4 regions of the Janthinobacterium sp. BCJ23 genome follow, and region 2 is predicted to be linked to each of the others. Evidence: predicted binding sites of a transcription regulator. Region 2 holds the regulator's gene; each other region holds the start of a gene.

Region 1 (7,305 bases), on a different contig from region 2:
AGGGACTCGACCAAGCCCGTGACGGCGATCCACGGGTTGTTCTTCAGCCACCGCAGGTTGATGCGGTAGCCCACCTCGAACAGGATCAGGCCGAAGGCCACGTCGGCCAGCACCAGCATGGGGCCGGCGTCCGTCTGCGGCAGGATGCCCACCTGCGTCTGCGCGAGGACGAAGCCGATCACGCCGTAAAAACTGATGCGCGGCAGGCCCGTCCAGCGGTGGCCGAATTCGCCCACTACCCAGGCCAGGGTAATGGCGAACGGCCAGGACAGGTCGGCGGCGATCGAGATCAGACTTTGCATGCTCATTCCTTTGAAAATGGCGCTGGCACCGGCCGGCAGCACGGGGGCTGGCGCGGCAATGTCGTGGTGCAGCGATGGTGCATTGTTTGCGCAGAGCGATGCGCCGATTCTACCGGAGCAGAAGGCGCGCACGATGTGCGCAATCGAACAGTGTCGCGGCCATGGCGGCCGCGCACAGGATGCAGCAGGGTAGGGCAGGACTGGTACCAGCGTATGGTACCCGCCCGCGGCGGAGATGCTCCGCACGGTAGTGCCGTGTCGCAGTGTACGGCATGGCGGCCCCCTGCCGCCATGGACTTTTTGTTAGGCGCTTTTATTTACTGAGCAGGCGCATGCCCCGCTCCAGCCCGTCGATCGACAGGGGGAACATGCGGTTGTTCATCAACTGCCGCATCACGCCGATCGACTGGCGGTACTGCCACAAGCCCTCGGACTCGGGATTGAGCCAGATGAATTTCGGGAACGCCTGGGTAAAGCGCGCCAGCCACGTCGACCCCGCTTCCTCGTTGTTGTATTCGACACTGCCGCCCGGCTGCAGGATTTCATAGGGACTCATGGTGGCGTCGCCGACGAAGATCAGCTTGGTGTCGGGCGGGTATTTGCGCAGCACGTCCCAGGTGGGGAAACGCTCGGCGTTGCGGCGCCGGTTGTTCTTCCACAGGTAATCGTAGACGCAGTTATGGAAGTAAAAGAACTCCATGTTCTTGAATTCCGTCTTCGCCGCCGAAAACAGTTCCTCGGTGCGCTCGATATGGTCATCCATGCTGCCGCCCACGTCGAGCAGCATCAGCACCTTGATGCGGTTCTTGCGCTCGGGCCGCATTCTGATGTCGAGGTAGCCCGCGTTGTTCGCCGTGGCGGCGATGGTGGCGTCCAGCGCCAGTTCGTCTTCCGCGCCTTCGCGCGCGAACTTGCGCAGGCGGCGCAGCGCCACCTTGATGTTGCGCGTGCCCAGTTCGCGCTCGCCGTCGTAATCCTTGTAGCTGCGCGCTTCCCATACCTTGACGGCCGTGCGGTTGCCGCCCTTGCCGCCGATGCGGATGCCTTCCGGGTTCGTGCCGCCATTGCCGAACGGCGAGGTGCCACCCGTGCCTATCCACTTGCTGCCGCCCTCGTGGCGCTCCTTCTGCTCCTTCAGCAGTTCATTGAGGCGATCCATCAGCTTGTCGTAGCCGAATTTTTCCAGCTGCGCCTTCTGCTCCTCGGACAGCTCGCGCTGCATGCGCTTGAGCAGCCAGTCGAGCGGTATTGCCGCGTTCGTGTCGAAGGCCGCGTTGACGCCCTTGAAATACTGGGCAAACGCGCGGTCGAACTTGTCGAAATGGGCTTCATCCTTGACCAGGGTCAGGCGCGACAGATAGTAAAAATCATCCATCGAGGCGTCGATGACGTTCTTTTGCAGCGCCTCGAGCAAGGTCAAAAATTCCTTGATCGAGACAGGAATCTTCGCATCCTTGAGCGTGAAGAAGAAATCGATCAGCATGGCGACCGCTCTCCCGCGCGCGGCAGTGCGGCGATGGGGCGCTGCGCCAGCTTGTAGCGCAGATGGGCGGCAATCTCGGGCCACTCGCCGCGCGTGATGCTGTACATGACCGTGTCGCGCACGGTGCCGTCGCGGCGCAGCGCATGGTGGCGCAGCACGCCATCCTTTTTCGCGCCCAGGCGTTCGATGGCCGCCTGCGAGGCGTGGTTGAAATTATCGGTGCGCAGGCCCACCAGCGCGCAGCCCAGCGTGTCGAAGGCGTGCGCCAGCAGCAGCAATTTGCAGGTGGTGTTGACGTGGCTGCGCTGGCAGCGCTTCGCGTACCAGGTGTAGCCGATTTCCAGCCGTTTGATCTCGGGCACCACGTCGTGGTAGCTGGTGGTGCCCAGCACCTCGCCGCTGGCCGCGTCGATGACGGCAAAGGCGAAGCGCGTGGGGCGCATCTCGATGCCCTTGAAAATGTACTGGTCCACCTGATCCGGTTCGGGCACGGAGGTGACGCGCAGATTCCACAGTTCGCCATCCATGGCCGCCGCGCGCAGGCCGGCCGCATGGTGCGGCGCCAGCGCTTCGAGGCGGATGCCGTGCAGTTCCAGGGGGACGAAGACCTTGTCGGGGCTGATGTCGTTCACCGGCGCTCCTTAGCGGTTGGTGCGCGACATGAACATCAGGCGCTCGAACAGGTGCACGTCCTGCTCGTTCTTCAGCAGCGCCCCGTGCAGCGGCGGCACGACGGCCTTGTTGTCCTTGCTGCGCAAGGCTTCGGCCGGGATGTCCTCGGCCAGCAGGAGTTTCAGCCAGTCGAGGAATTCCGACGTCGACGGTTTTTTCTTCAGGCCCGGCACGTCGCGCACTTCATAGAAGGTTTGCAGCGCCTGCGCCAGCAATTCCTGTTTCAGGTGCGGGTAGTGGACGGCGACGATCTGCTCCATCGTGTCCTTGTCCGGGAATTTGATGTAGTGGAAGAAGCAGCGGCGCAAAAAGGCGTCCGGCAATTCCTTCTCGTTGTTCGAGGTGATGATGACGAGCGGGCGGTGGCGCGCCGTGACCATTTCGCGCGTTTCATACACATAGAATTCCATGCGGTCCAGTTCGCGCAGCAGGTCGTTCGGAAATTCAATGTCGGCCTTGTCGATTTCATCGATCAGGAGCACCACCGGTTCGGGCGCCGTGAACGCCTGCCACAGCACGCCCTTGACGATGTAGTTCTGGATGTCGCGCACGCGCTCGTCGCCCAGCTGCGAATCGCGCAGGCGCGACACGGCGTCGTATTCGTACAGGCCCTGCTGCGCCTTGGTGGTCGATTTGATATGCCATTGCATCAGCGGCATGTTCAGCGCGGCGGCCACTTCCTCGGCCAGCATGGTCTTGCCCGTGCCCGGTTCGCCCTTGATCAGCAGCGGGCGTTGCAGGGTCAGCGCCGCATTCACGGCCAGTTTCAGGTCGGCGGTGGCGACGTAGCTGTCGGAACCTTCGAAGCGTTGGCCTTGCTGGGTGTGCTGTGCTTGCATGAGCGGTCTGCCAAAGTGGGGAAATGGTGAGTATAAACAGAACTGTGGCCCAGCGTCACGCGGACGGCCTGTGCCTGCGTGCCTACAATGCGGGTTTTATAGGTGGACTTGCAAGAATATCTTGGCTAGAATCGGCAAGCAGCAGATTAATTGGCAACCTTAATTGTCAACACATAAAATCAAAAAAACCAGCTCTGGCGTTTCTCCGATTACCTTTGTTCACATTGCCACTATGAAAAAAATATTTGCACTTCTCGTGCTTGCCGGCATAGCAAATGCCGTCACAGCGGCTGACATTGTAGGAAACGCCAAGGCAGCCCCTGCCAAGGTGGAAATGTGTATCGGCTGCCACGGCATTCCCGGTTACAAGGCAACCTTTCCTGAAGTATTCCAGGTGCCGATGATCGGCGGCCAGCCGGCAAAATATATCGAGAATGCGCTGCAAGCCTACAAGAAGGGCGACCGCAAGCACCCCAGCATGAAGGGCATCGCCAGCAGCCTGTCGGACCAGGATATCGCCGATGTCGCCGCGTATTATGCGCAACAAGCCAAGACGAACTGAGGACCAGCCTGATGAAAAAACTACTCGCCGCCCTCGTTTGCGCCACCGTCTCGTTTTCCGCCAGCGCCGCCGGCAATATCAATACAGGCAAGGCCCTGGCCGAAAAATACAGCTGCGCCACCTGCCACGGCAAGGATTACAGTTCGCCCATCGACCCGTCGTACCCAAAACTGGCGGGCCAGCACAAGGATTACCTGGAACATGCGTTGACCGCGTATAAACGGGGCGACAAGGCCAACGGCCGCAACAACGCCATCATGACGGGCCAGGTAAAACCGCTGAGCAACCAGGACATCAAGGACCTGGCCGCTTACCTGCACAGCTTGCCGAGCAGCCTGGTCACTCATCGCTGAGCGGTAACGCCGGCTCAGGCTTTCAAGCCGACGCGGCGCGCCAGCTTGTGCAAGTTACTGGCGTCGAGCCCCAACTGGCGCGCCGCAGCGGCCCAGTTATCCTGATGCAGGACCAGCGCTTGCCGGATGGCCTGGCGCTGGCTCGCTTCCACGATCTGATGCATCGATAGCAGCGGCGCCGCCGGCGTGCCGCACGCGGCTGGCGCCAGCGGCGGCGCGTCCGTGCCGGCCGGCGCTTCCAGCGCATCGAGATCGAGCATATCCGTTTCCAGGGTCACGATGTCCTTGCGGTCCGCGCCGCGTATCACGGCTTTCAGCGCGGCCCGGCTGATCACATGTTCCAATTCGCGCACATTGCCCGGCCAACGGTAATGGCACAAGGCGTTTTCCGCCGCGGCGGACAGGCGCAGGCTGCGCAAGCCCAGGCGCGCGCGGTTCAGTTCCAGGAAACCCCCGGCCAGCAGCAGCACGTCATTGCCCCGCTCGCGCAGCGGCGGAATCGGCACGGGATACACGGATAAACGGTGATACAGGTCGGCGCGGAACGAGCCGTCGCGCACATGTTCGCGCAAGCTGCGGTTGGTGGCGGCGATCACGCGTACGTTGACCCGGCGCGGCCGGTCCGCGCCCAGGCGCTGGATTTCGCCATTTTGCAAGGTGCGCAGCAGCTTGGCCTGTATCGACAATGGCAATTCGCCCACTTCATCGAGAAACAGGGTACCCCCTTCGGCCGCCTCGAAACGCCCGGGCCTGTCGCTGACGGCGCCGGAAAACGCACCGCGCACATGGCCGAATAATTCGCTTTCTGCTAAGGATTCCGGCAAGGCCGCGCAATTGACGTGGATCAAAGGCTTGCCCGCGCGGCGCGACAGCCGGTGCAGGCGGTGCGCGCACAATTCCTTGCCCACGCCCGTCTCTCCCAGCAGCAGCACGGGCAGTTCGGAATCGGCCACCACCTGCAATTCGTGCAGCAAGTGCGTGATGGCGCTGCTCTGGCCCACGAAATCGTGTTCCTCGCGCGGCGCTTGGGCATCGGCCAGCATGGCGCCGCCCGACAGGCGCAGGGCGCGGATTTCCGTTTCCAGCCGCGTGACGCGCACGGCCGCCTCAATGGCGCAGGCCAGTTCGCCCAGGTCGCGCTGCGCCTGCGTATCGAAGGTGCCCACCTGCAGCGCGTCGAGCGTGATCACGCCCCAGCGTTCGCCTTCCAGGTCCAGCGCCATGCCCATGCAGTCGTGCACGGGCAGCGGCTCGCCGGCCCGCTCGGCGATCAGGCCATCGTAGGGATCGGGCAGCGAGCTGTCGTGATGGAAGCACAGCACGCCGCGCCGCTGCAGGATGGCGGCCAGGCGCGGATGGTCGGCGACGGCGAAGCGGCGTCCCAGCGCGTCGTTGGCCAGGCCGGCCATCGCCACGGGGCGCAAATGCTCGCCATCGAGCTTGAGCAAGGCCACGGCCTCGCAGCCGAAGTGGGCGCGCAGGCTGCCGACGAGGCGCTGCAGGCGCACGGCCACGGGCAGGTCGGCGACCAGGTCGGTGAGTAACAGCAGGTGGATGGCGGTGGTGGTCATAAGTACCATGCAGGGTACAACGGACCATGCTTGAACAGGGTCATATCGACCCTGCATTTTTCAAATCGTTGATTTAAAACAAGTTTTTCCTGGCACACGGATTGCCTAGGTAAGGGTGCCGAACCGGCATACAAGACCAAGGAAAGCTTGATGAAAACGACTCCCTCCCTCCGCGCCATCGCCGCCGCCGTCTGCGTACTGGCCATGCCCCTGTCCGTGCAAGCCCAGGTGAGCCTCCCTGCCAGCGCCGCCGCCACCGCCGCCAAACCGGCCGCCGCCGCGGTCAAGCGCTATGAACTGCAAACCAATATCGTCGACGGCAAGATGGTGTTCATCGACGCCAAGGGCCAGGTCAACCCCGTGCTGTCGGCCAAGGTGGGCGACACGGTGGAACTGGTGCTGAAAAGCGGCGAAGGCGCCGAGCACGATCTGCTGATCCCGGAACTGAACGTCGCATCGGCCAAGTTCAGCGCCAACAGCGGCAGCACCACCGTGCGCTTCAAGGTCACGCGCGCCGGCACGTTCACCTATTACTGCTCGATCCCCGGCCACCGCCAGATCGGCATGGAAGGCAAGCTGGAAGTGAGCGGCACTTCGCTGGCCGAGACGGCGGCACCGAAGGCCGCTGGCGCCGGCAGCGCTGCCAGCGAATCGAGCCAGGCCGCCGCGCTGGCCCTGTACACGCCCGCGCCATCGCCGATGCGCGGTCCCGATCCCTCGGCCGTCAGCGTGGCGGCCAATCCGGCCTCCGTGCCGACCGCCATCGGCGCGCGCGCGCCGCAAACCCTGAAATACCGGATGGAGACGGTGGAATTGCCGGGCAAGCTCGATGACGGCACCAGTTTTACCTACTGGACCTTCAACCGGCAAGTGCCCGGCCCCATGCTGCGCGCGAAGGTGGGCGACACGGTGGAACTGACCCTGTTCAACGCCAAGGACAGCAAGATGATCCACTCGATCGACTTGCATGCCGTGACGGGTGGCCATGGCGGCGGACAGCACACGCAGGTGGCGCCTGGCCAGGAAAAAACCGTCACCTTCAAGGCGCTCAATCCCGGCCTGTTCGTGTACCACTGCGCCACGCCGCTGGTGCCGCAGCATATCGCGGCCGGCATGTACGGCATGATCCTGGTCGAACCGGAAGGCGGCTTGTCAAAAGTCGACCGCGAGTATTACGTGATGCAGGGCGAGATGTACACGGGCCGTCCGCACGGCGCACCCGTGCACCAGGAAGCGAACCTGGAAAAAATGGCCAATGAGCTGCCTGACTACTACGTCTTCAACGGCGAAGTGGGCGCCCTGAGCAAAACGCACAAACTGCAGGCGAAAGTCGGCGAGACGGTGCGCATCTATTTCGGCGTCGGCGGCCCGAACAAGATTTCATCGTTCCACATCATCGGCGAGATCTTCGACAAGGTGTACAGCGAAGGCTCGATCAGCAGCCCGAAACACGACGTGCAAACCACCCTGGTGGCACCGGGCGGCGCGACCATCGTCGAACTCAAGGTACAGCATCCTGGCAG
Region 2 (7,305 bases):
ACTGAACGCGGCGCACGCCTGATAGGAGCGAAAGCAAATGAAATTTTCACATGCATGGATTGAGAAAAACCCCTGGCTGCTGATCGCCCTGGTCACGGTGGTGATCAGCATCGGCGGCGCCGTCGAGATCGTCCCCCTGTTCTTCCAGAAGAGCACGACGGAACCGGTCGCCGGCCTGAAGCCGTATTCGCCGCTGCGCCTGGCGGGCCGCGACATTTACGTGCGCGAAGGCTGCTACAACTGCCACTCGCAGATGGTGCGTCCGCTGCGCGCGGAAACGGAACGCTATGGCCACTATTCGGTCGCCGGCGAGTTCGTCTATGACCGTCCGTTCCAGTGGGGTTCCAAGCGCACGGGGCCCGATCTGGCCCGCGTGGGCGCCCGCTACAGCGACGAATGGCACCGCACGCACTTGAACAACCCGCGCGACGTGGTGCCCGAGTCGAACATGCCGTCCTACCCCTGGCTGGCGAAGACCAAGCTGGTGCCTGACGAGATCGTGCCGAAGATGCGCGCCCTGAAACGCCTGGGCCAGCCGTACAGCGAGGAAGAAATCGCCGCCGGCCCCGCGCAGCTGCAGGACAAGACGGAAGAAGACGCCCTGGTCGCCTATCTGCAAGGCCTCGGTACATTAATCAAAACAAGGAATTAGCATGGCAATCGAAAACCTGTTTGACAGCGCCAGCAGCGTCATGACGGTGGTTTCCTTTACGACGTTCGTGGGCATCCTGTGGTGGACGTTCAGCCGCAGCAACAGCGACTTCGACGCGGCGGCACGCCTGCCGTTCGCCGACGACGCGCTCGACTATCCGGCCGAGGCCGAGATGAACCTGGCGAAGGAGCATAACCATGGCTGACTTTACCAATGGCTTCTGGAATATCTACATCATCGTGCTGTCCCTGCTGGGCATCATCGGCTGCGGCGTGCTGCTGTACTCGCAGTCGAAAGTGAAAGTGGTCGCCGGCGCCCCTGCCGACGGCACCACGGGCCACGTCTGGGACGAGGACTTGAAGGAACTCAATACGCCGATGCCGCGCTGGTGGATGTGGCTGTTCTACATCACCATCGTCTTCGCGCTGGCCTACCTGTTCCTGTATCCGGGCCTGGGCAACTATGCCGGCAGCCTGGGCTGGAAATCGACGGGCCAGTACGAGGAAGAGCTGAAGAAGGCGGAAGCCGACTACGGTCCCCTGTTCAACAAGTACCTGAGCCAGGACTTGAAGACGGTGGCCGCCGACCCGCAGGCGCAAGCCATCGGCCAGCGCCTGTTCCTGACCTACTGCGCGCAATGCCACGGTTCGGATGCGCGCGGCAACAAGGGCTTCCCCAACCTGACGGACAAGGACTGGCTGTATGGCGGCGAACCCGACATCATCAAGACCACCATCCTGCACGGCCGCAATGGGCAGATGCCTCCGATGGGCGCCGCCCTCGGCTCCGAAAAGGATGTCGAGAACGTGGCCCATTATGTGCTGAGCCTGTCGGGTTCGACCTCGGATCCCGTCAAGTCCGTGCTGGGCAAGGCCAAGTTTGGCGCCTGCATGGCCTGTCATGGCGCCGATGCGAAGGGCAACCAGATGCTGGGCGCGCCGAACCTGACGGACAAGGTCTGGCTGTACGGCGGCAGCGCCGATACCATCATGGAAACCGTACGCAAGGGACGCAGCAACACCATGCCGGCCTTCAGCGATTTCCTCGGCGAATCCAAGGTGCACGTGCTGTCGGCGTATGTCTGGAGCCTGTCGAATCCTCAGACGCCCGTGAAATGATGTAATGGAACCTCAAGTCATCAAGATGTATGCGGCCCGCGAGCAGATCTACCCTCGCGAGGCCAAAGGACGCTACGCTACCTGGCGATGGGTATGCGTATGGCTTACCCAGCTCGCGTTCTACGGCTTGCCGTGGTTGACCTGGAATGGCAGGCAAGCCCTGCTGTTCGACTTGACCACGCGCAAGTTCTACATTTTCGGCGTCGTGCTGTGGCCCCAGGATTTCATCTATCTAGCGGCCCTGCTGATCATCTGTGCGTATTTGTTGTTCCTCGTCACGGCCATTGCCGGGCGGGTGTGGTGCGGGTTCTCTTGCCCGCAAACGGTATACACGGAAATTTTCCTGTGGGTCGAACGCCGCATCGAGGGCACGCGCAGCGCGCGCATGGCCCTCGACAAGCAAGGCCCGTCCGTGCGCAAGGCGTTCAAGAAGACGGCCAAGCACCTGGTGTGGGGCGCCATCGCCCTGTGGACGGGCTTTACCTTTGTCGGCTACTTCACGCCGATCAAGGAACTGGCGCGCGAGGTGACCACCCTGAATTTCGGTCCCTGGGAATGGTTCTGGGTCTTGTTCTACAGCCTGGCAACCTACGGCAACGCGGGCTGGCTGCGCGAGCAGGTGTGCAAATACATGTGTCCCTATGCGCGCTTCCAGAGCGCCATGTTCGACCAGGACACCCTGATCATCACCTACGATGCCAAGCGCGGCGAACCACGCGGCGCCATGAGCAAGAAGGCCGGCCACAACGACAAGCTGGGCGATTGCATCGACTGCACCCTGTGCGTGCAGGTGTGTCCGACCGGCATCGATATCCGCAACGGCCTGCAGTATGAATGCATCGGCTGCGCCGCCTGCGTCGATGCCTGCAACAGCGTGATGGACAAGGTCGAGCGGCCGCGTGGCCTGATACGCTACAGCACCGACCATGCGATGGAAAACAACTTCAATTCGAAGCAGATACGCCAGCGCGCCATGCGCCCGCGCGTCTTGATCTACACTTCCATCCTGGCCCTGATCATCATCGCCGTATGTACCTCGCTGGCCCTGCGCACGCCCCTGAAAATGGACGTGATCCGCGACCGCGGTTCGATGGGACGCGAAGTGGAAGACGGCATGATCGAAAACGTCTACCGCCTGCAGATCATGAACACGTCCGAGCAAAGCCAGCATTTCAAGATCAGCGCTTCCGGCTTGCCGGGCCTGACCTTGCTGACGCGCGAAGAAGTGACCTTGCAGCCGACGGAAACGCTGGGCTGGCCGATCCGCCTGCGCGTGCCGCACGGCGTGGGCGAGAAGGGCTCGAACAAGATTGCGATCGAATTGCAATCGCTGGACGACCCGTCGCTGCATGTGCGTGAAAGCGCGGTCTTCATCGTGCCGCGTTAATGCAGGAAGGCCGGTCCCCGCATGGGGGCTGGCCGTTTACACAGGAGAAATACCATGTCCGACAGTCTGAAACTGCAGCCTCCCGTTGCACCGTGGTACAAGCATCGCTGGCCATGGCTGCTGATGATCGGTCCCGGCCTGTCCGTGGTCGTCGGCAGCTTCATGGGCTATATCGCGTTTACGCAGCCCGACGCGCTGGTGGTGGGCGATTATTACAAGCAGGGCAAGGCGATCAACCAGGATTTGAAGCGCGACACGATCGCCAGCGACCTGGCCATGGATACGAGCCTGGCGTACGACGTGGCGTCAGCGCGCCTGACCGGTTCCGTGCACAGCTTCGGCAAGGCCTATCAGGGGCCGTTGCAGCTGCACCTGGCGCATGCGACTTTGCCGGAAAAGGATATCAAGCTGCTGGTGCAGCCCGATGCGGCCGGCAATTTCTCGGTCGCGCTGCCGATGCTCGAGCGCAGCCGCTGGCAGGTGCTGGTGGAAAACGACAAGCGCGAGTGGCGCCTGTCCGGCATCTGGACCTGGCCCGTGCAGCGCAGCATCGCGCTGCATGCGGATGAAGAGCTATAAGCCTTACTTGCAGACGTCGGTACCGGCTGTAATGGCTTTCAGCTTGGCAGGCTGCAGGATCTCGATCTCGCGGTTCGAGACGCGCAGCCAGCCTTCCTTCTTGAATTTCGACAATAAACGGCTGACGCTCTCGATGGTCAGGCCCAGGTAGTTGCCGATTTCCTCGCGCGACATGCGCAGCTGGAATTTGCTGCTCGAATAGCCGCGCGCCTCATAGCGCGACGCCAGGTTGACGATGAAGGCGGCAAAACGCTGCGTCGCCTGCATATTGCCCAGCAACAGCATCACGCTTTGCTCGCGCGTGATTTCCTGGCTCATCATGCGGTGGAAATGCCGCAGCAGGGTCGGCATATTGCCCAGCAATTGTTCCAGGCTGGAAAACGGGATTTCACACACTTCGCTGTCTTCCAGCGCCACCGCATTACAGTGGTGGCGGTCGGCGCTGATGGCGTCCATGCCCAGCAGTTCGCCGGCCATCTGGAAACCCGTCACCTGCTCTTCGCCGCCCGGATTGATCTGGTACGTCTTGAAGTGTCCCAGGCGGATCGCGTACAGGTTCTGGAACGAGTCGCCGATGCGGAACAGCGAGGCGCCGCGCACGATCTTGCGGCGGCGGCCGATGATCTGGTCCAGCCTGTCCATGTCGCCCATATCGAGGCCCATCGGCAGGCACAATTGATGCATGCTGCAGGTCGAGCATCGCGCACGCAACGCTTCCACGGTCACTGTGGGCAAGGTTGGAGTGAGTAGCGCTTCAGTCATGTCGGTACCTTTTAGAAAATGCAACAACAAGTTTACTGCATACAGGGTTGCCGTGTGCCAATTTCACGGCAATTTCGGCGAATAAACGACGTTCCGACTTTAATTATATGGCAACATCGTCAAAAGCCCATGCGGGGAGGGCCATTTGCGCGGCGCCGCTTGCCAACTTGATGTATTGATAGGAAAATTCCTAACAGCATTATCTGCCGCCTGTGCCGCCCGGTACTGAAAAGGAAATCATGAAGCCTCTCGGCATCAAAGCAAAAGTCGCGCTGGCCACCAGCCTGACCTCGATCGCCATGATCGCGCTGGTCACCATGATCCAGGTGCAGCATATGCGCGACGACTTCACGCGAGTACTGCTGAGCCAGCAGTCGTCCCTGATCAGCCGCACCGCTGCCGAGCTCGACGACAAGCTGGGCATGCTGCTGCAGATCGTCACCCTGACGGCCAGGCAGCAGCCGCCGGAACTGATGGCCCAGCCGGCCCAATTGCGCGAATACTATTCGCGCCGCTCGATGCTGGTGCTGTTCGACGACGTGCTGGTGCTCGATGCACATGGCGCCGTCGTGGCCGACATGCCGGAAGTGGCGGGGCGCGCCGGCATCAACGTTGCCGAGCGCGAGTATTTCCAGACCGTGCTGCGCACGCGCCAGCCCATGATCACCGAGCCGATGCTCGGCAAGTCGAGCGGCATGCCCATCGTGCAGATGGTGGCGCCCGTGCTGGCCGCCGATGGCCAGGTGGCCGGCGTGGTGATCGGCGTGCTGCGCCTGTACAAGGACAACCTGCTGGGGCGTCTGCGCTCGGAAAAGATCGGCAAGAGCGGCTATTACTTCATCCTCACGCGCGGCGCCGTGCCGCGCTACGTGCTGCACCCCGATACCAGCCGTTTGCTGCAGCCGCGCCAGCCGAGCGCCAACCTGACGACCACCCAGCTGCTGAAGGAAGATGGCGAAGGCAGCATGGTCAGCACCAACAGCCGCGGCATCACGGCCGTCAACAGCTTCAAGCGTTTGAAATCGGTGAACTGGCTGCTGGCTACCTCGCTGCCCGTCGCGGACGCCTTCGAACCGTTCGATGGCGTGCTGTACCGGCTGGTGCTGTGGAGCATCCTCGCTTCGCTACTGGCCGCATTTGTTCTGGGCTGGGTCACCGTGCGCCTGCTGTCGCCGCTGGTGCGCCTGCGCGACACCCTGCTGGCCCTGCGTACCAGCGGCAGCCGTTTCACCCCCGTGCCGGTGCAGCAGCGCGACGAGATCGGCGAACTGACGGAGGCGTTCAACGGCCTGATGAGCGAGCGCGACCGCCTGCAGCAGGAACTCGAATCGCGCGCGGCGGAACTGGAGCAGGAACGCGACCGGGCCGAGGCCGCCAACCGCGCGAAGAGCGATTTCGTGGCCAACATGAGCCATGAAATCCGCACGCCCCTCAATGCCGTGCTGGGCATGGTGTATTTGCTGGGCAATACCAAGCTCGATACGGAACAGCGCAAGTATCTGACCATGGTGCGCGTGGCGGGCCAGTCGCTGCTGGGCATCCTCAACGACGTGCTCGACTATTCGAAGATCGAGGCGAGGCGCATGGAACTGTCGCCCGTCGAATTCGACCTCGACGAAGTCATGAATACCCTGGCCACGACGATGACGATGAATGCGGGCGAAAAGGAGCTGGAACTGGCCATCGCCGTCGAGCCCGACGTGCCGCGGCGCCTCGTGGGCGACGCCCAGCGCCTGCAGCAAATCCTCGTCAACCTGGCCGGCAACGCCATCAAGTTCACGGAGAACGGCGAAGTGGTGGTGGCCGTCAGCCTGGCCGAGAGCAGGAGCGAGAGCGGCCGCGCCTGGCTGCGCTTCGAAGTGCGCGACACGGGCATCGGCATGACGGAACTGCAGCAACAGCAGCTGTTTGCCGCGTTTTCGCAGGGCGACCAGAGCATCACGCGCCGCTTCGGCGGCACGGGCCTGGGCCTGGCCATCAGCAAGCAGCTGATCCACATGATGGGCGGCGACATCGCCGTCGCCAGCAGCGAAGGCAAGGGCAGCCGCTTCTGGTTCAGCGTGCCGTTCGAGATGCTGGCGCAGCCGGCCGAAACGCGGCGCACGCCGGCACTGGGCCAGCTGCGCCTGCTGGTGGCCGACGATAACCGCACCACGCGCGAACTGATCGTCAAGCTGATCGAGGCGTGGGGCTGGCTGGCCGACGAAGTCGATTCCGGCTTTGCCGCCATCGAACTGTACCGCGAACGCCTGGCGCAGCAGCAACCGTACGACGTGGTGCTGGCCGACTGGCACATGCCCGTCATGGACGGCCTGGCCACGGCCAAGGCCATCCGCCAGGCGGCCAGCGGCCAGCGCCAGCCCATCGTGGTGATGGTCAACGCCTTCGCCCGCAACCACCTCGAGGAAATTTCCAGCGCGGCCGAGGCCGACGTCGTGCTGATGAAACCGATCACGGGATCGAGCCTGTTCGATGCCCTGCACCAGGCACTGATCACCAAGAACGACGGCGGCGAGCAGCGCATCCTGCACCAGCCACTGGGCACGGAACTGGCCGGCGTGCATTTCCTGCTGGTGGAAGACAATCATTTGAACCAGGCCGTGGCGCGCGGCATCCTCGAACACATGGGCGCCACCCTCGACGTGGTGGGCGACGGCTTGCAGGCCGTGGAACGGCTGCGCACGGAAGCGCTGCGCTACGACATCGTGCTGATGGACATGCAGATGCCCGTCATGGACGGTTTCAGCGCCACCCACATCATCCGCACGGAGCTGCGCCTGAGCCTGCCCGTGATCGCCATGACGGCC
Region 3 (7,305 bases), on a different contig from region 2:
ATTAACCTGCTCGAGCGCCCTGACAGCGGCACCATTACCGTGGCCGGGCGCGAACTGACACGCTTGGGCAAGAGCGACTTGCGCGACGCGCGCCAGAATATCGGCATGATTTTCCAGCAGTTCAATCTGCTGCAAAACGCCAGCGTCTTCGACAACGTCGCCTTCCCCCTGAAAATCCATGGCACGACCAAGGGCGAGCAGATCGCCGCCAGGGTCGAGGAATGCCTGGCGCTCGTCGGCCTGTCCGACAAGCTGCACAGCTATCCGGCGCAATTGTCCGGCGGGCAGAAGCAGCGCGTGGCCATCGCCCGCGCGCTGGCCAGCCACCCCGACGTGCTGCTGTGCGACGAGCCGACGTCCGCGCTGGACGCGGAAACGACGCGCGCCCTGCTCGACACCCTGCGCGACATCAATGCGCGCCTGGGCGTGACCATCGTCATCGTCAGCCATGAGCTGTCGGTGCTGGGCGCCATCTGCAACCGCGTCGCCGTCGTGGAAAAAGGCGCCATCGCCGAACAATTCGATCTGAGCGACACGGCCACCCCGCGCAAGACGGCGCTGGGACGCGAGCTCGCTTATTACGGCACCGAGGCGTTTGAAGCCACCGCATGGAAGGATGCAACACATGTTTGAAGAATCGATCAATAACATCATCAACCTGCTGCCGGAAATCTGGGTGGCGCTGGGCCAGACCATGACCATGCTGGGCATTGGCCTGACGGCCGCCATCCTGGTCGGCGGCCCGCTGGGCATCCTGCTGTTCCTCGTGTCGGAAGGCCAGTCGCTGGAAAACCGCCCGCTGTCGATGATCTTGGGCTGGCTGGTGAATACCGTGCGCAGCTTCCCCTTCATCATCCTGCTGGTCGCCCTGACGCCGTTTACGCGCATCATCGCGGGCACCTCGATCGGCCCGCTGGCAGCTGCCGTGCCGCTGTCGTTTGCCGCCATCCCCTACCTGGCGCGCCTGGTGGAACAGAACCTGCGCGAAGTGCCGCGCGGCGTGATCGAAGCGGCGCACGCCATGGGCGCGTCGGAAATGCAGATCATCTTCCGCGTACTGCTGGTCGAAGCGCGTTCCGGCCTCGTGCTGGCGCTGACCGTGCTGTCGATCAGCTTCCTGTCGTATTCGGCCGTGGCCGGCGTGGTGGGCGGCGGCGGCATCGGCGACCTGGCCATCCGCTACGGCTACTACCGCTTCGAGACGGACATCATGGTCGCCACCGTGGCCATCCTGATCGTGCTGGTGCAAACCATCCAGTTCGCCGGTACGCGCATCGCCAAGCGCCTCGACAAACGTTAATTCATATTCAGTATTTCAGTACAAGGAAAAGCATGAACCACATTCGCCGCACCCTGCTCGTCGCCGCCACCAGCCTGGCCTTCGCCACCGCCGCCCACGCCAAGGACCCGAAAGAACTCGTCATCGGCACCAGTTCCGGCCCCTACTCGGACCAGCTGAAACTGGGCATCAAGCCTATCCTGGAAAAACAGGGCTACAAGGTCAAGATCGTGGAATTCAACGACTACGTGCAGCCGAACTACGCGCTGGCCGAAGGTTCGCTCGACGCCAACGTGTTCCAGCACATCGTGTATCTGACCAAGTTCGCCACCGATAACAAGCTGCCATTGAGCCCCTTGATCACTGTGCCGACCATGCCGATCGGCCTGTACGGCGGCAAGCAGAAGTCCCTGGCCGACGTGAAGAACGGCGCCACCATCACCATGCCGAACGACCCGACCAACCAGGCGCGCGCGCTGGTCATGCTGGCCAAGATGGGCTGGATCAAGCTCAAACCGAACGTCGACCCGCTGCGCGCGTCCGAGCGCGACGTGCTGGAGAACCCGAAGAAGCTGAAACTGGTGCCGCTGGAAGCGGCGCAGCTGCCACGCTCGCTGGCGGACGCCGACTACGCTTTCGTCAACGGTAACTTCGCCCTGGCCGCCGGCATGAAGCTGACGTCGGCCCTCGCCGTGGAAAAGATCTCGGACAGCTACATCAACCTGGTGGCCATCCGCACGGCCGACAAGGCCAAGCCATGGGTCAAGGACCTGGAAGCGGCCTACCGCTCGCGCGCCTTCCTCGACGCAACGAACAAGTATTTGGCCGGCTACGAAAAAACGGACTACCAGCTGGCGCTGGAAAAAACGCTGAAAAAATAAAGCGGCACATGCCATGCAAAAAGACGGCCAGGTTCACACCTGGCCGTCTTTTTTATTGTCCGCGCCGCATGGGCGCAGCCGGTCACTGCTTAGAAGCGGTAGCCGACACCGACACCGATCAGGAGAGGATCGACCTTGACTTCGCTGGCCTTGGCGCCACCGATGAAGACGTCGCTGCGAATCTGCACTTTCTTGATGTCGAAGTTCAGGGACCAGTTTTTATCCAGTTTGTAGTCGACACCGGCTTGCAGCGAGTAGCCCCAGCTGTCGTGCTCCAGGCGGCCGGCGCCGTTCAGCAATTTCACGTCGGAGATATTCGTGTAGTTGATGCCGGCACCCACGTAAGGGCTGAACTGTTTTTCAGGCATGAAGTGGTATTGCAGCGACAGGGTCGGCGGCAAATGCTTGAAGGTACCGATATTGTTGCCATCGAGCTTGACGTCATGCTTTTGCGGGTAAGTCAGGATCAGCTCGGCAGCGATATTCGGGGTAAAGAAGTACGAAATATCGATTTCAGGAATCGTCTTGCTGCTGACCGTCAAACGGTCGGATGCGCCGACGCCACCAACAGGAGCAGATTTATCGGCCGGATCGAGGTGCACGGCGCGCGCACGGACCAGCCATGGGCCTTCCTGTGCCATTGCGTTGCTGGCGAATGCGCCGATGGCGGCCAGGACGATTGCTGCTGCAGTTGCGGACTTTTTCATTCTAGTTCCCTCTTTTTGTCGTTAAGTAACGCTGCGAAGTCTAAGATTGCAGTGCAACAAAAACTTTGATCCACATCAAATAGTGCTAGATGGCATCACTAGAGGGATTTTTTCCTTTACCCAGGTCAAGAAAATGCCGCAGCGCGTCAATTCGCCTCGGCAAACACGCTGGCGACCCAGTCGGCGAACACGCGCACGCGTGGCGACAATTGCCGGTGATGGGGATACAGCACGGACACGGGCAGCGGGTCGGGACGCAAGTCCCGCAGCACTTCCACCAGCTCGCCAGCGGCCAGCGCCGATTCAAGGTGATACCGGGGCGCCTGGATCAGGCCCATGCCCGCGCGGCAGCAGGCGTGGTACGCGTCCGCATTGTTGACGGACACCGTGCCCGGCAAGGCCACGCTGTGCCGCTGCCCATCCACCTTGAAATCGAAGGGCCAGACCTTGCCCGTTTGGGCGGAAAAGAAATTGACGGCGCGGTGGCCCGCCAGTTGCGCCAGATTTTCCGGCGTGCCGTGTGCGGCCAGGTAGGCGGGACTGGCGCAGGTAAGCTGTTCGAGCAACGCCACCCTGCGCGCCACCATCGACGAGTCGCCCAGTTCGCCCACGCGCAGCACGCAATCGACCCCTTCGCGCACCAGGTCGACGAGGCGGTCGCCCATGCCGATTTCCAGTTCGATCAAGGGATAGCGGGCGCAGAACTGGTCCAGCACGGGCATGACGAAATGCATGGCCAGGGTCGCGTGCAAGTCGATGCGCAGCTTGCCGGCCGGCTGCTGCGCCGCCGAGGAAAACACGGCTTCCGTTTCTTCCAGGTCCGCCAGCAAGCGCACGCAGCGCTGGTAATACGCTTCGCCATCGGGCGTGGGCGTGACTTGCCGCGTGGTTCGCTGCAGCAGGCGCACGCGCAGCCGCGCTTCGAGCTGCTTGATCGCATGCGTGACGGTCGCTTTCGGGTAGCCGAGGTCATGCGCCGCCTGCGTGAAACTGCGTAACTCGACGATGCGCGTAAAGATCCGCATCGCATCAAATCGGTCCATGCCGTGCTCCATTGTTACTCCCTGTTGCACAGTGTAGCGGTTCAACGCGTATTTTCCGATTCTTCATGATAACTGGCGGCACAAGTTGCCCGCCACGCAATCGCCACTTGCGCCGATGTCACTGGATTGCCGCCTGCCCGCGCAGCATACTATCCAGTTCACACGATACAAATGAGAATAGTAATGATTATCATTTGCGATATAATGAATGACCTCGCTAGGCGACTACAAAAAAGGAATGGGAGACATGGATATATTGAGGGAACTGCGTGAATCGGGCTTGAAAGTGACCATCCCCCGCTTGCGGATTCTGCAGCTGTTTCAAGAAGGCACGATCAAGCACCTGAGTGCGGACGATGTCTACAAACTCTTGCTGGCCGAAAAGATCGACGTGGGCCTGGCCACCATCTACCGCGTGCTGATGCAGTTTGCCGAAGCGGGCATCCTGTTTCGCCGCCACTTCGAATCGGGCCACGCCGTCTTCGAACTGAACGAAGGCCAGCACCACGACCACCTGGTCTGCACCGGTTGCGGCAAGGTCGATGAATTCGTCGATGAAGGCATCGAGCTGCGCCAGAACGAAATCGCCGCCGAGCGGGGCTTCGTGCTGCACGAGCACGCGCTGTCGCTGTACGGCACCTGCGCCGAGTGCACGGCGAAGAAAGTCCCGCCGCGCAAAGCGTCCTGAGGCAGCGCGCAAGCTAGCGCCTGGCAAGCCAGCTGCGCTACACTGCGTACGCCGCAGCTCGATAAAAGGACAAGGACAAGCATGTACATCGGAGAAATCGCCCGCCTGGCGGGCACCTCGCCCAAGGCCTTGCGCCACTATGAAGCGCTGGGCTTGCTGGGGGACGTGCGCCGCTCGGGCGTCTATCGCGTCTACACGCAGCAAGACCTGGCGCAAGTGAAGCTGATACGCCAGGCGCAGGTCCTGGGCTTCCGCCTGGCCGAACTGCTGCCCGTCCTGGCCGGCGACGACACGGACTGGGCCGCCCTGTCGCAGCACATCGCCGCCAAGCGCGCGCAGGTGCGGCAGGATATCGCCCGCCTGCGCCAGCTCGACGCGCAATTGGCCGACATCGACACGGAAATCGGCGACTGCCTGGCACGCCAGCGTCTGCAAGAGGCCGCTTGACTCTGCCACTAGGGGCAGGCTTTAGCATGCAAGCTCTTCTTTAACGGACAGCTTGCATCATGACCAAGACGACACCCAAGCGCATTTTGATACTCCTCGGCCACCCGTCCAGCGACAGCTTTTGCGCCGCCCTGGCCGATGCCTACGCCGCCACGGCCCGCAGCGAAGGCCACACCGTGCGCGAGCTGCGCCTGGGCCAGCTCGACTTCGATCCCATCCTGCACGAAGGCTACCGCCAGGTGCAGCCGCTGGAAGCGGACTTGCTGGCGGCGCAGGAAGCCATCAGCTGGGCCGAGCATCTGGTGTTCGCCTACCCGATCTGGTGGGGCGGCGCGCCGGCCCTGCTGAAGGGCTTTGTCGACCGCGTCTTCCTGCCCGGCTACGCCTTCAAATATCGCCCGGGCAAGGCATTCCCGGCGCAGCTGCTGCTGGGCCGCACGGCCCAGCTGCTGGTGACGATGGATACGCCGCCCTGGTATTTCCGCTGGGTCTACCGCATGCCCGGCATCCACCAGCTGCGCAAGACGACGCTGGAATTTTGCGGCATCAAGCCCGTCAAGGTGGCCAGCTTCGGTCCCATTTTGAACTCCACCGAGCCGCAGCGCGCGCGCTGGCTGGAACAGGCGCAGGCGCTGGCCCGGCGCCTGTAAGTTGCTTGCCATGCAGCCATCTTGCATACGGTTTTGACAAGCTGGTAATCAAGCCGTCATATTCAAAGGCTACCATGATGATATTGCCTGTTTGTCAGTCGCCTTGCTCTCGCGACAACAAGGGTCCGACCGTCATCTAAAGGTAGCCGCTGTGGAGTTCAACGCTTCTCGATTGCATCTTCCCCGTTATCGCACGTCCGTGGCGTCCGACCTGTGCATCGCCACGGAATCCGTGCAGGCCGACGCCAGCAATTTCGCCGTGCTGGAACTGTTCACGGAACGGCGCGACATGATGAGCCTGCCCGTCACGGAACAGCACAAGCCCATCGGCTTGATCAGCCGTAACATCTTCATGTCGCAGATGTCCAAGCCCTTTTATCACGAGGTGTACGGCAAGAAGAGCTGCATCGCCTTCATGGACAAGGAACCGCTGATCGTCGACGGCGCCATGAGCATCGAAGACCTCACCTTCCGCGCCGTGGAAGCGGGCGAGAAGGCGCTGGCCGACGGCTTCATCATCACCGAAGATGGCGCGCTGGCCGGCGTGGGCTTCGGCTTGCAGCTGATGAACGTGGTCGCCACCATGCAGGCGGAAAAGAACCGGCAGATCATGCACAGCATCGATTACGCCAGCGTGATCCAGCGCGCCCTGCTGCGCACCTCCGATGCGGAATTGCGCGCCACCCTGCCCGACGCGCACCTGGAATGGCAGCCGCGCGACGTCGTCGGCGGCGATTTCTACTTTTTCGAACGCCACGCGGGCGGCTGGTTCGCCGCCATCGCCGACTGCACGGGCCACGGCGTACCGGGTGCCTTCATGACCCTGATCGCCTCGTCGGCCCTGAGCCAGGCCCTGCGCGAACTGGGGCCGCACGATCCGGCCGCCCTGATCGGCGCCGTCAGCCGCGCCATCAAGACCTTGCTGGGCCAGGATGGCGCCAGCACCGGCCACCATGCCGGCTCGAATGACGGCATGGATTGCGCCTTCCTGTGCTACGACACGGCCAGCGCCAGCCTGCGTTTCGCGGGGGCGAAACTGGCGCTGCACGTGGTCGCGCCCGGCGAGGACAGCGTGCGCGCCATCGACGGCGCGCGCATGGGCGTGGGCTATGTCGACACGCCGGCCGGCTACTGCTGGCACAACGAGACGCTGGCCATACCCGCCGGCAGCCTGCTGTTTCTCACCACCGACGGCTTGCTCGACCAGATCGGCGGCGCGCGCGACATCGCCTACGGCAAGCGCCGCATGCGCGAGCAGCTGCTGGCGCGGCGCCACGCTCCCGCCGGCGACGTGGCGGCGGCCCTGCTGCAGGATAGCGCCGCGTGGCAGGGAGCGCAGCCGCGCCGCGACGACCTGACTTTTTTCTGTTTCCGCCTGTAGTTTTGGCGCCATCGAGCCACCTTATCAACAAGAAACCGGGACACCGGCTAGCCAGGAGCACGGACGTGCTGTACGAAGAATTCAACGAGTTTTGGGATGTGGCACGCAAGCGCAACATCATCTTTTTTTACGTGGGCTATTTCTCGCAGCACGTGGTGAACGCCATTTCCGAAACCATCAAGGCGCGCCTCGACACGGCCGGCGCGGCAGGGCCCACGCGGCGGCGCAT
Region 4 (7,305 bases), on a different contig from region 2:
CACGGATAACGTGGTGGCGCTGAACGACCTGGCGTGGGCGTATCAGCAGGAAAAAGATCCGCGCGCGCAGGCCACGGCCGAGCAGGCGCTCAAGCTGTCGCCCGGCAATCCCGCCGTGCTCGACACCCTGGGCTGGATCGTGCTGCAGCAAGGCGACGTCAAGCGCGCCACAGCCCTGCTGCGCAAGGCGGCGGAACTGGCGCCGAAGTCGCCCGAAGTGCAGTACCACCTGGGCGCTGCCCTGGCGAAATCGGGCGACAAGGGCGGCGCGCGCAAGCAGCTGGAACAACTGCTTGCCGCCAACAAGGACTTTCCACAGCGGGCCGAGGCGCAGGCCTTGCTGACCCAGCTGTAAGCCATGGCTGTGCACGCTGCCATGCCTGGCCTGGCAGCGCGGCCGCTGGCCCTGCTGGCGGGCGCGGCCTGCATGCTGGCCTTGCGCCACTATCCGCTGGGGCACGGCTGGCCCGGCCTGCTGTTTGCCGCCCTGCTGCCTGCGTATTTCCTGCTGCTGTGCTGGCGTCCCGCCTGCTGGCTGTTCTGCGTGCCCGCCCTCCTGCCCGTGCTGGACCTGGCGCCGTGGACGGGCTGGTTCTTCCTCGAAGAAATCGACGTGCTGCTGTTGCTGACCGTGGCCTGCGGCTATTGGCGCCTGGGCGGACCGGCCCACCCGGCAGCGGCGCGGCTTTCTCCGGCCGCCCGCGCCTGTTTGCTGCTGTGCAGCCTGGCCTGGCTGGCGGCGCTGCTGCGCGGCGTCCTGCCGCTGGCGCCGCTCGACCTGAATGCCTGGGATAATTACCTGAGCCCCTACAACAGTTTGCGGCTGGGCAAGGCCTGGGCCTGGAGCATGCTGCTGTTGCCGCTGCTGCTGCGCGATGCGTCCGCGTCCGCCTTGCGCCGCTATGCGCTGCCGGGCATGCTGGCCGGGCTGGCCATGGTGACGCTGTTCGCGCTATGGGAACGGACCGTGTTTCCCGGCCTGTCGAACCTGTCCAGCGACTACCGCATCACGGCACCGTTTTCCGCCATGCACACGGGTGGCGCCGCGCTGGACGGCTACCTGGCCCTGAGCCTGCCGTTTGCCGCGCTGTGGCTGGCGCGCGCCAGCAGCCGCTGGCAGGCGGCGCTGGCCATGCTGCTGCTGGCCCTGGCCCTGCACGCGGCGTTCACGACCTTTTCACGGGGCTTGTACGCGGCACTGGCCGCAGCCATGCTGCTGGGATTCTGGCAAACCCTGCGGACGGCGCCCGGCGCGGCGCGGCGCGTGCCTTCCCAGTCGCCCAGGCGCGGAGTGTTGCTGAGACTGCTGCTGGCCGGCCTGGGCACCGTCCTGCTCGTGTACATGTTCAGCCTGGCCGGCTACCGGGGCTTGCTGGCCGCCGTCGTCCTGCTCGCGGCCAGCTTCGTGCTGGCCGCGCGGCCCTTGCCGTGGAGCCTGGCGCCTGCCAGCGTGCTGTGCGCGCTGTGCCTGCAAGGCTTGCTGGCCGCCTGGTGGCCGGAACCGTCCGGCCAGCAAACGGCCGGCTGGCTGAAAGGCCCGTATTTCCTGTTCCTGCTGGCCGCCGTGCTGCTGGTGGGCACGCTGTGGCCCGGTAGCGCCGGCGGCAAGGCTGGCAAAGGGCTGGACAGGCTGGGGCTGGCGATGATGGCGTGGACCATGCTGGCATGCAATCTCGCCTGGATAGGCTGGCACTGGGCGGGACCGCCGGCCCTGCTGCCGGCCAGCCTGGTCGTGCTGCTGGCCATGCTGATGCTGTGCAATGGACGCCTGCGCCCGCCGCTGTGGCGGCTGGACCGCGCCAGCCTCAGCATCGCGGGCGCGGCCGGCATCCTGCTGCTGCTGGCGATACCCGTGTCGGCCAGCTATTACGCCACCGAACGTTTCGCCACCACGGCCTTCGACATGCAAGGCCGCTTGCGCCATTGGCGGCAGGCGCTGGCCATGCAGCCGTCCGACTGGGGCGACCGCCTGTTCGGCATGGGTAGCGGCAGCTTTCCCGCCACGTATTACTGGCACAATCCCCAGCGCGAGGTGCCGGCCAGCATCGCGTATGCGGAAGACAGGGAAAACCGGTATGTGCGCCTGGCCAGTCCCGGCTACAGCGCCGGCTATGGCGAATTGCTGCGGCTGCTGCAGCGGCTGCCCGTGCAGCCCGCCACGCGCTACACTTTGGCGCTCGACGTGCGGCGCACGGGACCCATGCCCGTGCTGCTGGTGCGCCTGTGCCAGCGGCAATTGCTGTACGCACAGGGCTGCGTGAACGTTCCGCTGCGCCTGCGCCCGCCGCCGCCTGGCAACCCGCCGGAGGGATGGCAGCACTATGAAGTGCCGTTCGACAGCGCCTGGCTGGGCGCGGGCGCCTGGCTGCTGCGTCCGCCCGTGCAGCTGGAACTGGCGGCCAGCGGCACGGCCACCTCGTCCGTGCTCGAAGTCGACAATCTGAGCTTGCGCGCACCGGGCGGCGAAGAACTGATCGCCAACGGGAGCTTTACGCAAGCCAATAATTACTGGTTTTTCAGCAGCGACCACCACCACTTGCCGTGGCATATCAAGAGCATGGCACTGCATTTGCTGATAGAAACGGGCTGGTGCGGCGCCCTGTCCACGCTGGCCCTGCTGGTTCTGGCCGGCCGGCGCCTGCTGCGCCAGGCCGCGCGCGGCGATGCAGGCGCGCTGGCGTGCGCCGCCGCCCTGCTGGGTTTTCTCGTCGTCGGCCTGTTCGACAGCCTGCTCGACGTGCCGCGCATCGCCCTGCTGTGCTACCTGATGCTGCTGTGCGCGCTGCTGCAGCCCGTGCCACCTCCTCAAGTTGAAAGTGCGCCGCCATGAAAGCCCTGCCGTTTACATGCTTGTCCGCCCTCCTGTTTTGCCTGGCCTTGGCCAGCGCGCCGTGCCGCGCCGATGCGCCGCTGGCGCAAACCATCGCGCGCATCAAACCATCGATCGTTGGCGTGGGCAACCTGCAAAAGACGCGCACGCCGCCGATGAACTTCATCGGCACGGGTTTCGTGACGGGTGACGGCCTGAGCGTGCTCACTTGCGCCCATGTGATCCAGAAACTGCTCGACGCCAATCCGAACGAGGTCATCGGCATACTCACAGGCCAGGGCGACGTAACGCAATTTCGCCCCGCCAAGGTCCAGGCGCTGGACACGGAACACGACCTGGCCTTGCTGCGCCTGGTGGGCGCGCCCCTGCCCGCCCTGGCGCTGGGCGACGCGGCCACGGTGCGCGAAGGCCAGGCCATGGCCTTTACGGGATTTCCATTAGGCACCTTGCTCGGGCTGCGCCACGTGACGCACCGCGCCACCGTGTCATCGCTGACACCGGTGGTCATGCCCAGCGAAAACGCGCAGCGCCTCGACGTCCGGCGCCTGGCGCAGCTGCAAAAGGCGCCGTACACCGTGTTCCAGCTAGACGCGACGGCGTATCCGGGCAGCAGCGGCAGCCCCTTGTTCGATCCCGAGACCGGTCTCGTCTACGGCATCGTCAACATGGTGTACGTCAAGGGCCTCAAAGAGGCAGCCATCAGCGCGCCCAGCGGCATCACGTACGCGATTCCAAGCAGCCACATGCAGGCGATCTTGCTGAAGAATAAATGAATCGTCAGTTGCGCCCCTGCCTCAACCGGTCAGTAATACCGGGCTCATCCCATGTCGGAAAAAAAAAGGGGTAAAACGACCGTTCACCCCCATGCTGTTCCATCAGGCCACCGAATTTACGGATCTGGGCCCCCATGTAATCGAGGTCCAGCCGTAGCAGCACGGCCGGCGCCCCCACGCGCGTGCACTCGCGCTCGCCGCCGAAGTCCTGGAAACCCAGCATGCGCTTGTAAAACACCACATGGCGCGGGTTGACTTCGATCACGTAATCCGTAAAGCCGTGAATATTGTGAGCATAGATATAAGAAATATGAATCAGCGCCGCAAACACGCGCTTGCTCACGCCCTTGTCGATGGCCAGGCGCGACGGTTCGCACAGGCGCCGGCCTTGCTCGCGCAGGACGTCGAGCTTGTCGCGGAAGTTTTCATCGGCGGGCAAGCCCGTCTCGTCGTTATCGAGGCACAAGGTCATGGTGCCGACGGTGGTGCCGGCCGTTTCCGCAAACAGCGTGATTTTATTCAGCGCATGCGCCGTGCAAGGATCGACGGCATAGCCGCGCCAGCCGTACATCTTGCGGATCAGCAAACTGGCCGCTTCGCGCCGGCCACGCGAATTGGCCATGCGGATATGAAAACGCTGCAGGTCGAGCTCATGCTCCATGGCCGGGTCGATCTGCCCCTCGCCCACCACCAGATCACTGAAGTTGCCTGGCGTGTCGAAGGAAATTATGGGTTCATCTTCAAAGCTCATCTTGTCCTCACGTTCATCGGCAGCCGTCGAGACGGACTGAAGCCAATGCCTTGTGACAAGAGAAAAACTGGAGAAGTTCCCAGCAATAGCTAAAAAAACAGAAGAAATTTGCCTTGGGATAGCAAAATAACACGATGAAATTTGTCTATAAGTACAAAATGGCAAATATAATTGCTGTTTTGATATTGACGAGCCTGCTGTTAAAAAAAGCTTTCCGGTATCAATAACACGTCGCCCGGCCGCATCATGACGTTGGCGGAAATATCGCCTTCCTTCAGCAAATCGTCGAGCCGCACCCGCAGCTGCTGCTGGTTGCCTTCGCGTACCCGGATGATGCTGGCCTTGTTGCCGGCCGCGAAGTCGGTGATGCCGCCCACCGCGATGAGCACGTCCATCAGCGACATGCCCAGCCGGTACGGCAGCGCCTGCGGCTTGGCCGCCTCGCCGATGACGCGGATCTGCTCGCCATATGGTCCCGAGAAGTTCGTGACGATGACCGTCACCACGGGCTGCTGGATGAACTTGCTCAAGGCTTGCTCGATATCGCGTGCCAGCTGGGTCGATGTCTTGCCGCTGGCGGGCAAATCCTCGACCAGCGGCGTGGTGATCTTGCCGTCCGGCCGCACGGCCACCGTCAGCGACACTTCCGGATTGCGCCAGACGATGATGTTGACGGAGTCGCCCGGACCGATCAGGTAATCGTGCATGGGGGCGCTGTCGTCGGAAGGCGCCAGCGGATGGCGCGTGCGGCAGGCGCCCAGCAGGCTGGCGGCGCCCGCCAGGACCAGCGTGTTGCAGACAAATGCACGGCGAAATGGATTCATGCGGAGCCTCTTTGAGTCGATGCGCGTCCATGGCCGGCCCCGCAGAACCAGCCTGGGCCGCGAACTTCCTATGATTATTAAAACCCGGCAAGTGAACCTTGAGGCGTATCAAGAAGCAATCATCTTGGGAAATCTTGCTCCACAGCCGCCCTATACTTTGCTTACTCAACAAGCAAGTATTTCTTGCAAGACGCCGTCGTTGTCCGCGCCGCCAACCCATCTACCGGGCAGCACCGTTACCTGAAGGAAGCGACATGGAAGAATTGATACAGCAACTGCTTTCCGGCTTGAAAGGCATCTGGAAGTACCGCTGGCATGCGGTGCTGGTGGCGTGGCTGGTGGCCATCGGCGGCTTCATCAAGGTGATCACCCTGCCCGACGATTACCAGACGTCGGCGCGCGTGTTTGTCGATACGCAAACCATCCTCAAGCCGTTGATGGCCGGCATGACCAGCGTGCCGAACACGGAACAGCAGGTGGCCATCATGAGCCGCACGCTGCTCAGCCGCCCGAATGTGGAGCGCGTCATGCGCATGGTCGACCTCGACCTGGACTCGAAGACCGTGCGCGAGCACGAAGCCCAGCTGGACAACTTGATGAGCCGCATCAAGATCACTGGCACCAACGCGTATGACATCTACACCATCAGCTACAGCGGACGCGACCCCAAGCTCGTGCGCGACGTCGTGCAAAGCCTGCTGACCATCTTTGTCGAAGGCAGCTTCCAGGGAAAGAAAGGCGATTCGCAGAAGGCGGTGCAGTTCATCGACGAGCAGATCAAGAATTACGAGGACAAGCTGAGCGCGGCGGAAAACCTGGTGAAGGAATTCAAGATCCGCAACAACCTGCTGCTGCCGCGCCAGGGCATCGACTATGGCAGCCAGCTGCTGATGTCGTCCGATAGCCTGAACAATGCCAAACTGGAACTGGTCGAGGCAGAACAGGCACGCAAGGCCATCCAGAGCCAGATCGAGGGCGACGAGCCCGTGCTCGACCTGGAGCCCAGCGCGTCGGCCATCACGAATCCCGAGCTCGACGAGCGCATCGCCTCGATCAACAAGAACCTCGACAGCCTGCGCATGCAATTTACGGAACTGCATCCCGACATCATCGCCTCGAAGCGCCTGGTGGCCCAGCTGGAAGAACGCAAGATCGAGGAAAACAAGCTGAAAGCGGCGTCCGGCGACCCGGGAAAGAATTACAGCCCCATGCTGCAGCAGCTGAAGGTGGCGCTGACGGATGCGGACGCCAAGGTGGCCGCCATCCGCGCCCGCGTGCAGGAATACAGCGCGCGCAACGAGCGCCTGCTGGCGCAAAGCAATGCCGTGCCCGAGGTGGAATCGCAGCTGGCGCAGCTCAACCGCGACTACATCATCAACAAGGAAAACTATGAAAAGCTGATCGGCCGGCGCGAAGCGGCCAAGCTGTCGGGCGAACTCAGTTCCACCACCGACATGATGGCCTTCAAGATCATCGACCCGCCCACGGTGCAATATGCGCCCGTCGGCCCGAACCGCCCGCTGCTGTTCAGCGCGGCGCTGGGCGCGGCCCTGGTGGCCGGCGTCGCCACGGCCTTGCTCATCAGCCAGGTGCGCCCCACCTTCCTCAGCCCCTCCGAACTGCGCGATGCCACAGGCTTGAACGTGCTGGGCACGGTATCGATGAACTGGACGCCGCTGCAGCAGGTACGCCGCCGCCGCGCCCGCTATGGCTTCGGCGCCTGCCTGGGCAGCCTGTTCGTCCTGTACGGCGGGGTCATGACGGCCGCGCTGCTGAAATTCTAGATCCAAGGGAGCGACGATGAGCAGCAAGGACAGCGGCAAGCACGAACCCACGATCCTCGGCGTGGCCGAGGCCAGCGTGCCTTATACGGTGAACGGTACGGATGGCGCGGACGCAAGCCGGTCGCCCCGTTACCGGCCCCTGAACCTGGCCCGGCTGGCCGAGCAAGGCATGCTCACGCACGATGGCGGGCGCAGCGCCGTGGCCGAGGATTTCCGCATCATCAAGCGCCCGCTGCTGCGCCAGGCGCGCGCCAGCGGCAGCGACGCCATCCGCCACGGCAACCTGATCGTCGTCACCAGCGCCATGCCGGGCGAAGGCAAGACCTACTGCGCCGTCAACCTG

Evidence for each region. The regulator FNR, encoded in region 2, switches genes on or off when oxygen is low (the NO sensors DNR and NnrR bind a similar motif). The targets are predictions, from matches to a motif close to TTGATNNNNATCAA.
Region 1: the regulator FNR is predicted to act here: its motif matches at 5,851-5,864, upstream of nirK (copper-containing nitrite reductase).
Region 3: the regulator FNR is predicted to act here: its motif matches at 2,933-2,946, upstream of AC54AG_RS11105 (OmpW/AlkL family protein).
Region 4: the regulator FNR is predicted to act here: its motif matches at 5,277-5,290, upstream of AC54AG_RS06465 (XrtA system polysaccharide chain length determinant).

What each region holds. Positions count from the first base shown of each region.
Region 1 is NZ_JCAQAW010000001.1:867,461-874,765, reverse strand. It holds gene AC54AG_RS03960 (cation:proton antiporter) at 1-302, opposite strand, end outside; gene AC54AG_RS03955 (vWA domain-containing protein) at 616-1,785, opposite strand; gene AC54AG_RS03950 (GNAT family N-acetyltransferase) at 1,779-2,417, opposite strand; gene AC54AG_RS03945 (AAA family ATPase) at 2,427-3,296, opposite strand; gene AC54AG_RS03940 (c-type cytochrome) at 3,529-3,858, shown strand; gene AC54AG_RS03935 (c-type cytochrome) at 3,870-4,211, shown strand; gene norR (nitric oxide reductase transcriptional regulator NorR) at 4,226-5,782, opposite strand; gene nirK (copper-containing nitrite reductase) at 5,933-7,305, shown strand, end outside.
Region 2 is NZ_JCAQAW010000005.1:372,465-379,769, reverse strand. It holds gene ccoN (cytochrome-c oxidase, cbb3-type subunit I) at 1-22, shown strand, start outside; gene ccoO (cytochrome-c oxidase, cbb3-type subunit II) at 38-652, shown strand; gene AC54AG_RS18660 (cbb3-type cytochrome oxidase subunit 3) at 654-857, shown strand; gene ccoP (cytochrome-c oxidase, cbb3-type subunit III) at 850-1,770, shown strand; gene ccoG (cytochrome c oxidase accessory protein CcoG) at 1,775-3,157, shown strand; gene AC54AG_RS18645 (FixH family protein) at 3,212-3,736, shown strand; gene fnr (fumarate/nitrate reduction transcriptional regulator Fnr) at 3,740-4,498, opposite strand; gene AC54AG_RS18635 (response regulator) at 4,738-7,305, shown strand, end outside.
Region 3 is NZ_JCAQAW010000002.1:1,127,648-1,134,952, forward strand. It holds gene AC54AG_RS11090 (methionine ABC transporter ATP-binding protein) at 1-633, shown strand, start outside; gene AC54AG_RS11095 (methionine ABC transporter permease) at 626-1,300, shown strand; gene AC54AG_RS11100 (MetQ/NlpA family ABC transporter substrate-binding protein) at 1,333-2,160, shown strand; gene AC54AG_RS11105 (OmpW/AlkL family protein) at 2,250-2,867, opposite strand; gene AC54AG_RS11110 (LysR family transcriptional regulator) at 3,014-3,910, opposite strand; gene fur (ferric iron uptake transcriptional regulator) at 4,158-4,598, shown strand; gene AC54AG_RS11120 (MerR family transcriptional regulator) at 4,680-5,045, shown strand; gene AC54AG_RS11125 (NAD(P)H-dependent oxidoreductase) at 5,105-5,695, shown strand; gene AC54AG_RS11130 (SpoIIE family protein phosphatase) at 5,868-7,076, shown strand; gene AC54AG_RS11135 (SiaB family protein kinase) at 7,142-7,305, shown strand, end outside.
Region 4 is NZ_JCAQAW010000002.1:99,642-106,946, reverse strand. It holds gene prsT (XrtA/PEP-CTERM system TPR-repeat protein PrsT) at 1-355, shown strand, start outside; gene AC54AG_RS06485 (hypothetical protein) at 359-2,830, shown strand; gene AC54AG_RS06480 (S1 family peptidase) at 2,827-3,603, shown strand; gene AC54AG_RS06475 (N-acyl amino acid synthase FeeM domain-containing protein) at 3,608-4,354, opposite strand; gene AC54AG_RS06470 (XrtA/PEP-CTERM system exopolysaccharide export protein) at 4,555-5,178, opposite strand; gene AC54AG_RS06465 (XrtA system polysaccharide chain length determinant) at 5,433-6,962, shown strand; gene AC54AG_RS06460 (XrtA-associated tyrosine autokinase) at 6,979-7,305, shown strand, end outside.